3 regions of the Streptomyces sp. NPDC043878 genome follow, and region 3 is predicted to be linked to each of the others. Evidence: riboswitches for the same ligand, from Rfam matches in the RefSeq annotation. Region 3 holds a riboswitch; each other region holds the start of a gene.
What was found. Region 3 has a riboswitch for S-adenosylmethionine ahead of AC07AZ_RS15715 (amino acid ABC transporter permease). Riboswitches for the same ligand answer to the same signal wherever they lie in the genome.

Region 1 (2,258 bases), on a different contig from region 3:
GCGTCTTGAGGCCGTCACCCGTGTTGAGCACGACCGTCGTCAGCGTCGGGTCCAGCAGACCGCTGTCGACCAGCTTCTTCGTGACCCCCACCGTCACCCCGCCGGCGGTCTCGGCGAAGATGCCCTCGGTCCGGGCGAGCAGCCGGATCGCGTCCACGATCTGCTCGTCGTTCACGTCCTCCACCGCGCCGCCCGTGCGGCGCGCGATGTCGAGGACGTACGGCCCGTCGGCCGGGTTGCCGATGGCCAGCGACTTGGCGATGGTGTCCGGCTTCTGCGGCCGCACGACGTCGTGGCCCGCCTTGTAGGCGGCCGACACCGGGGAACAGCCCTCCGCCTGCGCGCCGAAGATCTTGTACGGCCTGTCCTCGACCAGCCCGAGCCTGATCAGCTCCTGCAGACCCTTGTCGATCTTCGTGAGCTGGGAGCCGGAGGCGATCGGCACCACGAGCTGGTCGGGCAGTTCCCACCCCAGCTGCTCGCAGATCTCGTAGGCCAGCGTCTTGGAGCCCTCGGCGTAGTACGGCCGCAGGTTGACGTTGACGAAGCCCCAGCCCTCGCCGGCCGGGTCGCCGATCAGCTCGGAGCAGAAGCGGTTCACGTCGTCGTAGTTGCCCTCGATGCCGACGAGCTCCCCGCCGTACACCGCGGCCATGACGACCTTGCCCTGCTCCAGGTCGTGCGGGATGAACACGCAGGAGCGGAAGCCGGCCCGGGCGGCGGCGGCGCCGACCGCGCCGGCCAGGTTGCCGGTGGAGGAGCAGGACAGGGTGGTGAAGCCGAAGGCGCGGGCGGCCTCGATGGCCTGCGCGACGACGCGGTCCTTGAAGGAGTGCGTCGGGTTTCCGGAGTCGTCCTTGACGAACAGCCGGCCGGCGTCGACGCCCAGCTCGCGGGCCAGGTTGTCGGCCCGCACGAGCTTGGTCCAGCCGGGGTTGATGTTGGGCTTGTCCGCCACGTCGGCCGGGACGGGCAGCAGCGGCGCGTACCGCCAGATGTTCGCCGGTCCCGCCTCGATGCGCTTGCGGAGTTCCTCGGTGTCGTAGGCCGAGAAGTCGTAGGCGATCTCGAGCGGGCCGAAACACTCCTCGCAGGCGAAGACCGGGCCGAGGGGCACCCGGTGGCCGCATTCGCGGCAGGAGAGCGCGGCGGCGGGGCCGAGGTCCACTGAGTCGGTGGTGCTTGCAACGGTCTGCACAGCCATGGAGGCGAGGCCCTTTCCTCATCTTCCTCACGACGCGTTTCGCCATGAGACGGATTTGGCACCTTCCCTAGCCGGGAGCCTCGCGTGATGATCAACAGTGATCCACGAGACCGGCTGGAGGGTTGCCGGGGCTTCAACGGGCCGTATCCCTCTGCCCCTCTGGATGAGCGGTATGTAGTTGTACGCGCAACGACCCCCGACATGCGATGGTCATCAGCGTTGTTCAAGACTGTAACCGAAGGCCAGGACAGTTGAGATAGTCGTCCGCACCGCGAGATGGATCACAGCCGATCACCTCTCGCCGACAGAACGCAGAGGAGCCGCGCACTGTGCTGGAAGAAGTCGAGCGCTGGCTGAGCAACCGCTCCTGGTCCATGACCAGTCGCCCGCTGCACAAGGTCCTGGCCGCGAAACGCATGACGGGCCAGACGGTCTCCGTCGTGCTGCCCGCGCTCAACGAGGAGGAGACGGTCGGTGACATCGTCGCCGTGATCCGTCACGACCTCATGCATCAGGTCCCGCTCGTCGACGAGATAGTCGTCGTCGACTCGGGGTCGACCGACCGCACCTCCGAGGTGGCCGCCGCGGCCGGCGCCCGGGTCGTCCACCGCGACGACATCCTGCCGCACATCCCGCCCGTGCCGGGCAAGGGCGAGGTCCTGTGGCGCTCGCTCCTGGTGACCAGCGGGGACATCGTCTGCTTCATCGACGCGGACCTGAAGGAGTTCTCCTCCGACTTCGTCTCCGGGATCGTGGGGCCGCTGCTCACCGATCCCGGGGTCGACCTCGTCAAGGCGATGTACGACCGTCCGCTCGGCGGCAGGGCCGGCCAGGGCGGCCGGGTCACCGAGCTGATGGCCCGCCCGCTGCTGAACATGCACTGGCCCCAGCTCGCCGGCTTCGTGCAGCCGCTCGGCGGCGAGTACGCGGCCCGCCGCTCCCTCCTGGAACAGCTCCCGTTCCCGGTGGGCTACGGCGTGGAGCTGGGCATGCTGGTCGACGCCCTGCACCTCGTCGGCCTCGACGCCCTGGCCCAGGTCGACGTCGGAGTGCG
Region 2 (2,258 bases), on a different contig from region 3:
AGCGACCGCCCTCGGTGCGGTACTGCCACCGGGCGCCGTCACGCACGAGTTCCCGTACGGCGCCCACGAAGCGCTCCACGTGTTCGTCGGGGGTGCCCGCGCCGAAGCTCACCCGGATCGCGTTGAGGGACTTCTCGCCCGGCGCCGCCTCGGGGGCACCGCACTCGCCCTGGGTCCCGGGTTCGCCGCCCAGCAGGGTGCGGACCAGGGGGTGGGCGCAGAAGAGGCCGTCGCGGACGCCGATGCCGTACTCGGCGGAGAGCGCCGCGGCGAAGTGCGAGCTGTTCCAGCCCTCGACGACGAACGAGATCACGCCGACGCGCGGGGCGTCGTCCCCGAAGAGCGACAGCACCCGCACCTCCGGCACCTCGGCGAGGCCCGCGCGGACGGTGTCGATCAGCTGCCGCTCCCGGGCGACCAGGTTGTCGAAGCCGGCCTCGGTGAGGGCCTTGCAGGCGGAGGCGATGGAGTACACGCCGATGACGTTGGGCGAGCCGGCCTCGTGGCGGGCGGCGGTGTCGTGCCACTCGACGTCCACTCCCCCGTCCTCGCGCCGCGTGACCTTGCGGCTGGCGCCGCCGCCGGCGAGGTACGGATCGGCCTCCCGCAGCCAGTCGGCGCGGCCGGCCAGCACGCCGGAGCCGAAGGGCGCGTACAGCTTGTGCCCGGAGAAGGCGACCCAGTCGACGTCCAGCTCCCGCACCGACACCGGGTGGTGCGGGGCCAGCTGGGCGGCGTCCAGGACGATCCGGGCGCCGTGGGCGTGCGCGGCGGCCGCCAGCTCCCGTACGGGCCACAGCTCGCCGGTGACGTTCGAGGCGCCGGTGACGCAGACCAGGGCCGGACCGTGCGGGTCACGGCCGGCGAGGGCGCGCTCCAGGGTCTCGACGGCCTGGCGCGGGGTGCGCGGGGCGTCGAGGTAGGTGACCCGGGCGTCCTTCCAGGGCAGCAGCGAGGCGTGGTGCTCGGTCTCGAAGACGAAGACCTGGCAGCCGGCCGGCAGCGCGGCGGCCAGCAGGTTGAGGGAGTCGGTGGTGGAGCGGGTGAAGACCAGCTGGTCGTCGCCGCGGCAGTCGAGGAACTCCGCGACCGTCCGGCGGGCGTTCTCGAACAGGTCGGTCGAGAGCTGCGAGAGGTATCCGGCACCGCGGTGCACGCTGCCGTAGTACGGGGCGTACGCGGCGACGTCGTCCCAGACCCGCTGGAGGGCGGGGGCGCTGGCCGCGTAGTCGAGCGCGGCGTAGGTGACCTCGCCGCCCGTGACGAGCGGGACGGTGACGTCCGCGCCCAGAACGGGCAGCGGGGCACAAAGCGACCGGGCGGCGGCAGCGGTGGAGACAGACATGGGGGAACTCCCGTGAGAAGCGGCGGAATCACGCGCGGGCGGACACGGCCCGGCGCGGGAAAGGCTGGAGAAGAGGGGATGCGGAGGCGGGGCTCTGCGGCCCTATCGCATTCGCTTGCTCACGGAGGACTCCCTCGAGACCAGGACCCCTGGGCTTCGTCCACTCGAACGAGTGGGAGGGGTCCGCGCTTGCCGCAGACCTCGCTGCCTGCGGCCTGGTCTTCACCCGGGGCACCCCGCCACGGACGGAGGGTTGCCGGACAGTCGGCCGGGGCCTCATGACTGTCACTCATGACCTGCCGGACATCCTGCCACACGGCTCCGTACGCGCAAGGCGCGGTCCGGATCGTGGACCGCGCCCCGCGTCACACCGTGCCGTCGTCAGGCGTTGCTGACCGCCACCCAGCGCTCCAGCGTCCGCCGGGCCGCACCGGAGTCGATCGACTCGGCGGCCTTCGCCATGCCGTCCCGGATCTGCTCGGCCAGCGGCCCGTTGCCGGGCTCCAGGGCGACCAGCGCGGCCGCCGAGTTCAGCAGGACGGCGTCCCGTACCGGCCCCGTCTCCCCGTCGAGCACCCGCCGGGCGACCTCCGCGTTGAACGAGGCGTCGGCGCCCCGCAGGGCCTCCACCGGCACCAGGTCGAGGCCGACGTCCCGGGGATCGAAGGGCTCCTCGGTGACCTTGCCGTCCCGCACGACCCACACCCGGGAGGTCGCGGTGGTCGTCAGCTCGTCCAGGCCGTCGTCGCCCCGGAACACCAGCGAGGAGTTGCCGCGCTCGGCGAAGACCCCGGCGACGATCGGCGCCATCCGCAGGTCGGCGACCCCGACCGCCTGTGCCCTGACCTTGGCCGGGTTGGTCAGCGGACCGAGGAAGTTGAAGGTCGTCCGGATGCCCAGCTGACCGCGCGCG
Region 3 (2,258 bases):
GCGCGGGCCAGCTCCCGCCCCGCGGCCCTGGAGAGTTTCCCGGTGGCCACGGGGGCGGCGGCGACGTTGTCGAGGACGGTCAGGTGCGGGAAGAGGTTGAAGTTCTGGAAGACGAAACCGATCCGGCTGCGCTGGGCGAGGATCTCCCGCTCGCTGAGTTCCTTGAGCCTCCCCCAGCCTTCGGCCGGGGGGACCCCCCTCTCCTTTCGGTCGCGCTGCCGCCGTACGCCGATCAGCTCGCCGCCCACGCTGACATGGCCGATCTCCGGCTTCTCCAGGTGGTTGACGACCCTCAGCAGGGTGGACTTGCCGGAGCCGGACGGGCCGAGGACGACGGTGACCTCGCCGGGTCGCACGGTCAGATCGATGCCGTCCAGCACCCGGTGGGCGCCGTACCACTTGTGCACGTTGTGGACCTCGACCGCGGCGGGCGCGGCCTCGATGACGTCGGCGCTCATACGGCGGCCTCCCTGCGTATGCGGGCCCTGAGGTCGGTGAGACCGGTGCGCAGCTTCTGCAGCGGCGTCGGCGGCAGGGAGCGCGTGGCACCCCGGGCGTAGTACCGCTCGACGTAGAACTGGACGACGGAGACGAGGGTCGTGAGGATCAGGTACCAGACGGTGACGACCAGGAGCAGCGGCACGATGTCACCGGGGTAGGTGGAGCCCATCGTCTGCGCCGAGCCGAACAGGTCGAGCAGGGACACGTAGAACACCAGCGAGGTGCTCTTGACCAGGCCGATCAGCTGGTTGACGTAGTTCGGGACGATGGACCTGAGGGCCTGCGGGAAGACGATCTTCGTGAACTGGTAGCCCTTCGGCAGCCCGAGGGCGGCGGCCGCCTCGTGCTGGCCCTGGTCGACGGAGAGGATGCCGCCGCGGACCACCTCGGCCGCGTAGGCCGCCTCGTTGAGGCTGAGGCCGACGACGGCGACGACCATGTCGGTGGCGAGCCGCGACTCGTCGAAGCGGAAGAAGGCGGGGCCGAAGGGCACTCCGACGCTGAGTGTCTGGTACAGCGCGCTGAAGTTGTACAGGAAGATCAGGACCACGATGAGGGGCACCGAGCGCAGCACCCAGACGTAGGTCCAGCTGACCGCGCGCAGGACGGGGCTCCGGGAGAGCCGCGCCAGCGCGAGCAGGACGCCGCCGAGCAGACCCAGCACGGCGCTGTAGGCAGCGACTTCGAGGGTGATGAGCAGTCCGTCGACGATGGTCGGCCGCAGGAACCAGTAGCCGAAACGGTCCCACTGGTAGAAGGGGTTGGTGACCAGTCCGTGCACGAACTGCGCGGCCAGGACCAGGACCACCGCGGTGGCGATCCACCGCCCGGGGCGGCGCAGCGGCTGAACGCGCTGTGCGGTGAGGGGTCTTGACGGGGTGTCGGCGGGTGGTGGCGCCTCGGCGAGGGACAGGGTGGCGCCAGGGGGTTCACTCATGGAGGGGCTCCGGCGGAGTCGGACTCCCGGGACCGCGACGAGCGCGAGCGGCCGCGGCGCGACGGCAGGGCGGGGATCGGCCTGCGGCGCGGCGGGACGCACGGAACGTACGGAGGGGTGCTGGGTGGACAACGGCGCACCGTGCGGGCGGTGTTCGTCAGGGGGACGAGCGGCGTGCCGGGCAGCGGTGCGGTGAGGGCTGGGGGGAGTTCGTCAGCCCCGACAGCGGGCACGGCCCGGTGCGGTACACAGTGCGCTGTTGACGCGGAGCAGATCGACGGCACGATCGGCGACCAGGATGTTCGCGTACGGCGGTACGCAGCCCGCGGAGCGGCGTGCGGCCGTCCTGGGAGCTGCGTACATGTCGTCACCGTCACTGTTCCGGCCCTGTGGGCCTCGCGCTTACCGAAGAGTCGTCGGTCCGGTCGTCACCTGGGGCACCCCACCGCGTGCGAGGGTTGCCGGTCAGCCAGCCAGGGCCTGTCGCTGACGCTCATGACCTTCTGGGCGTAAGTCAAGACAATCGACCGATCCGATGTCAACACCCGTCCACCTGCTGGAACAGCGGGTCGGTGGCGTGGGACCGGCCGGGGGCGCCGCTACGGCCGGAGGGCGGCGTGGGCGGCCCAGTCGAGGATCTGGACGGCCGCTCCGGCCGCCTCCAGGCCCCGGCAACGGGCGTGATGGCGGCGGGCGATGCCGTCGAGGTCGAGGTGGGCGGCGAAGGCCGGATGGGCGGCGAGGTGGCGGGCGTGGGCCCACAGCGCGGGGTGGCCGGCGATGCGGTGCACCGCGGCGGCGTCCAAATGGTGGCGGTGCA

Region 1: linked by a shared signal. The riboswitch ahead of thrC (threonine synthase) and the one ahead of AC07AZ_RS15715 (amino acid ABC transporter permease) in region 3 are both predicted to bind S-adenosylmethionine.
Region 2: linked by a shared signal. The riboswitch ahead of AC07AZ_RS10210 (aminotransferase class V-fold PLP-dependent enzyme) and the one ahead of AC07AZ_RS15715 (amino acid ABC transporter permease) in region 3 are both predicted to bind S-adenosylmethionine.

Annotation. Positions count from the first base shown of each region.
Region 1 is NZ_JBWKDW010000007.1:89,514-91,771, reverse strand. It holds gene thrC (threonine synthase) at 1-1,204, opposite strand, end outside; SAM riboswitch class I at 1,220-1,374, opposite strand; gene AC07AZ_RS12185 (glucosyl-3-phosphoglycerate synthase) at 1,534-2,258, shown strand, end outside.
Region 2 is NZ_JBWKDW010000005.1:275,431-277,688, reverse strand. It holds gene AC07AZ_RS10210 (aminotransferase class V-fold PLP-dependent enzyme) at 1-1,345, opposite strand, end outside; SAM riboswitch class IV at 1,526-1,642, opposite strand; gene trpD (anthranilate phosphoribosyltransferase) at 1,727-2,258, opposite strand, start outside.
Region 3 is NZ_JBWKDW010000010.1:10,917-13,174, reverse strand. It holds gene AC07AZ_RS15720 (amino acid ABC transporter ATP-binding protein) at 1-458, opposite strand, end outside; gene AC07AZ_RS15715 (amino acid ABC transporter permease) at 455-1,438, opposite strand; SAM riboswitch class IV at 1,832-1,939, opposite strand; gene AC07AZ_RS15710 (glutathione S-transferase C-terminal domain-containing protein) at 2,038-2,258, opposite strand, start outside.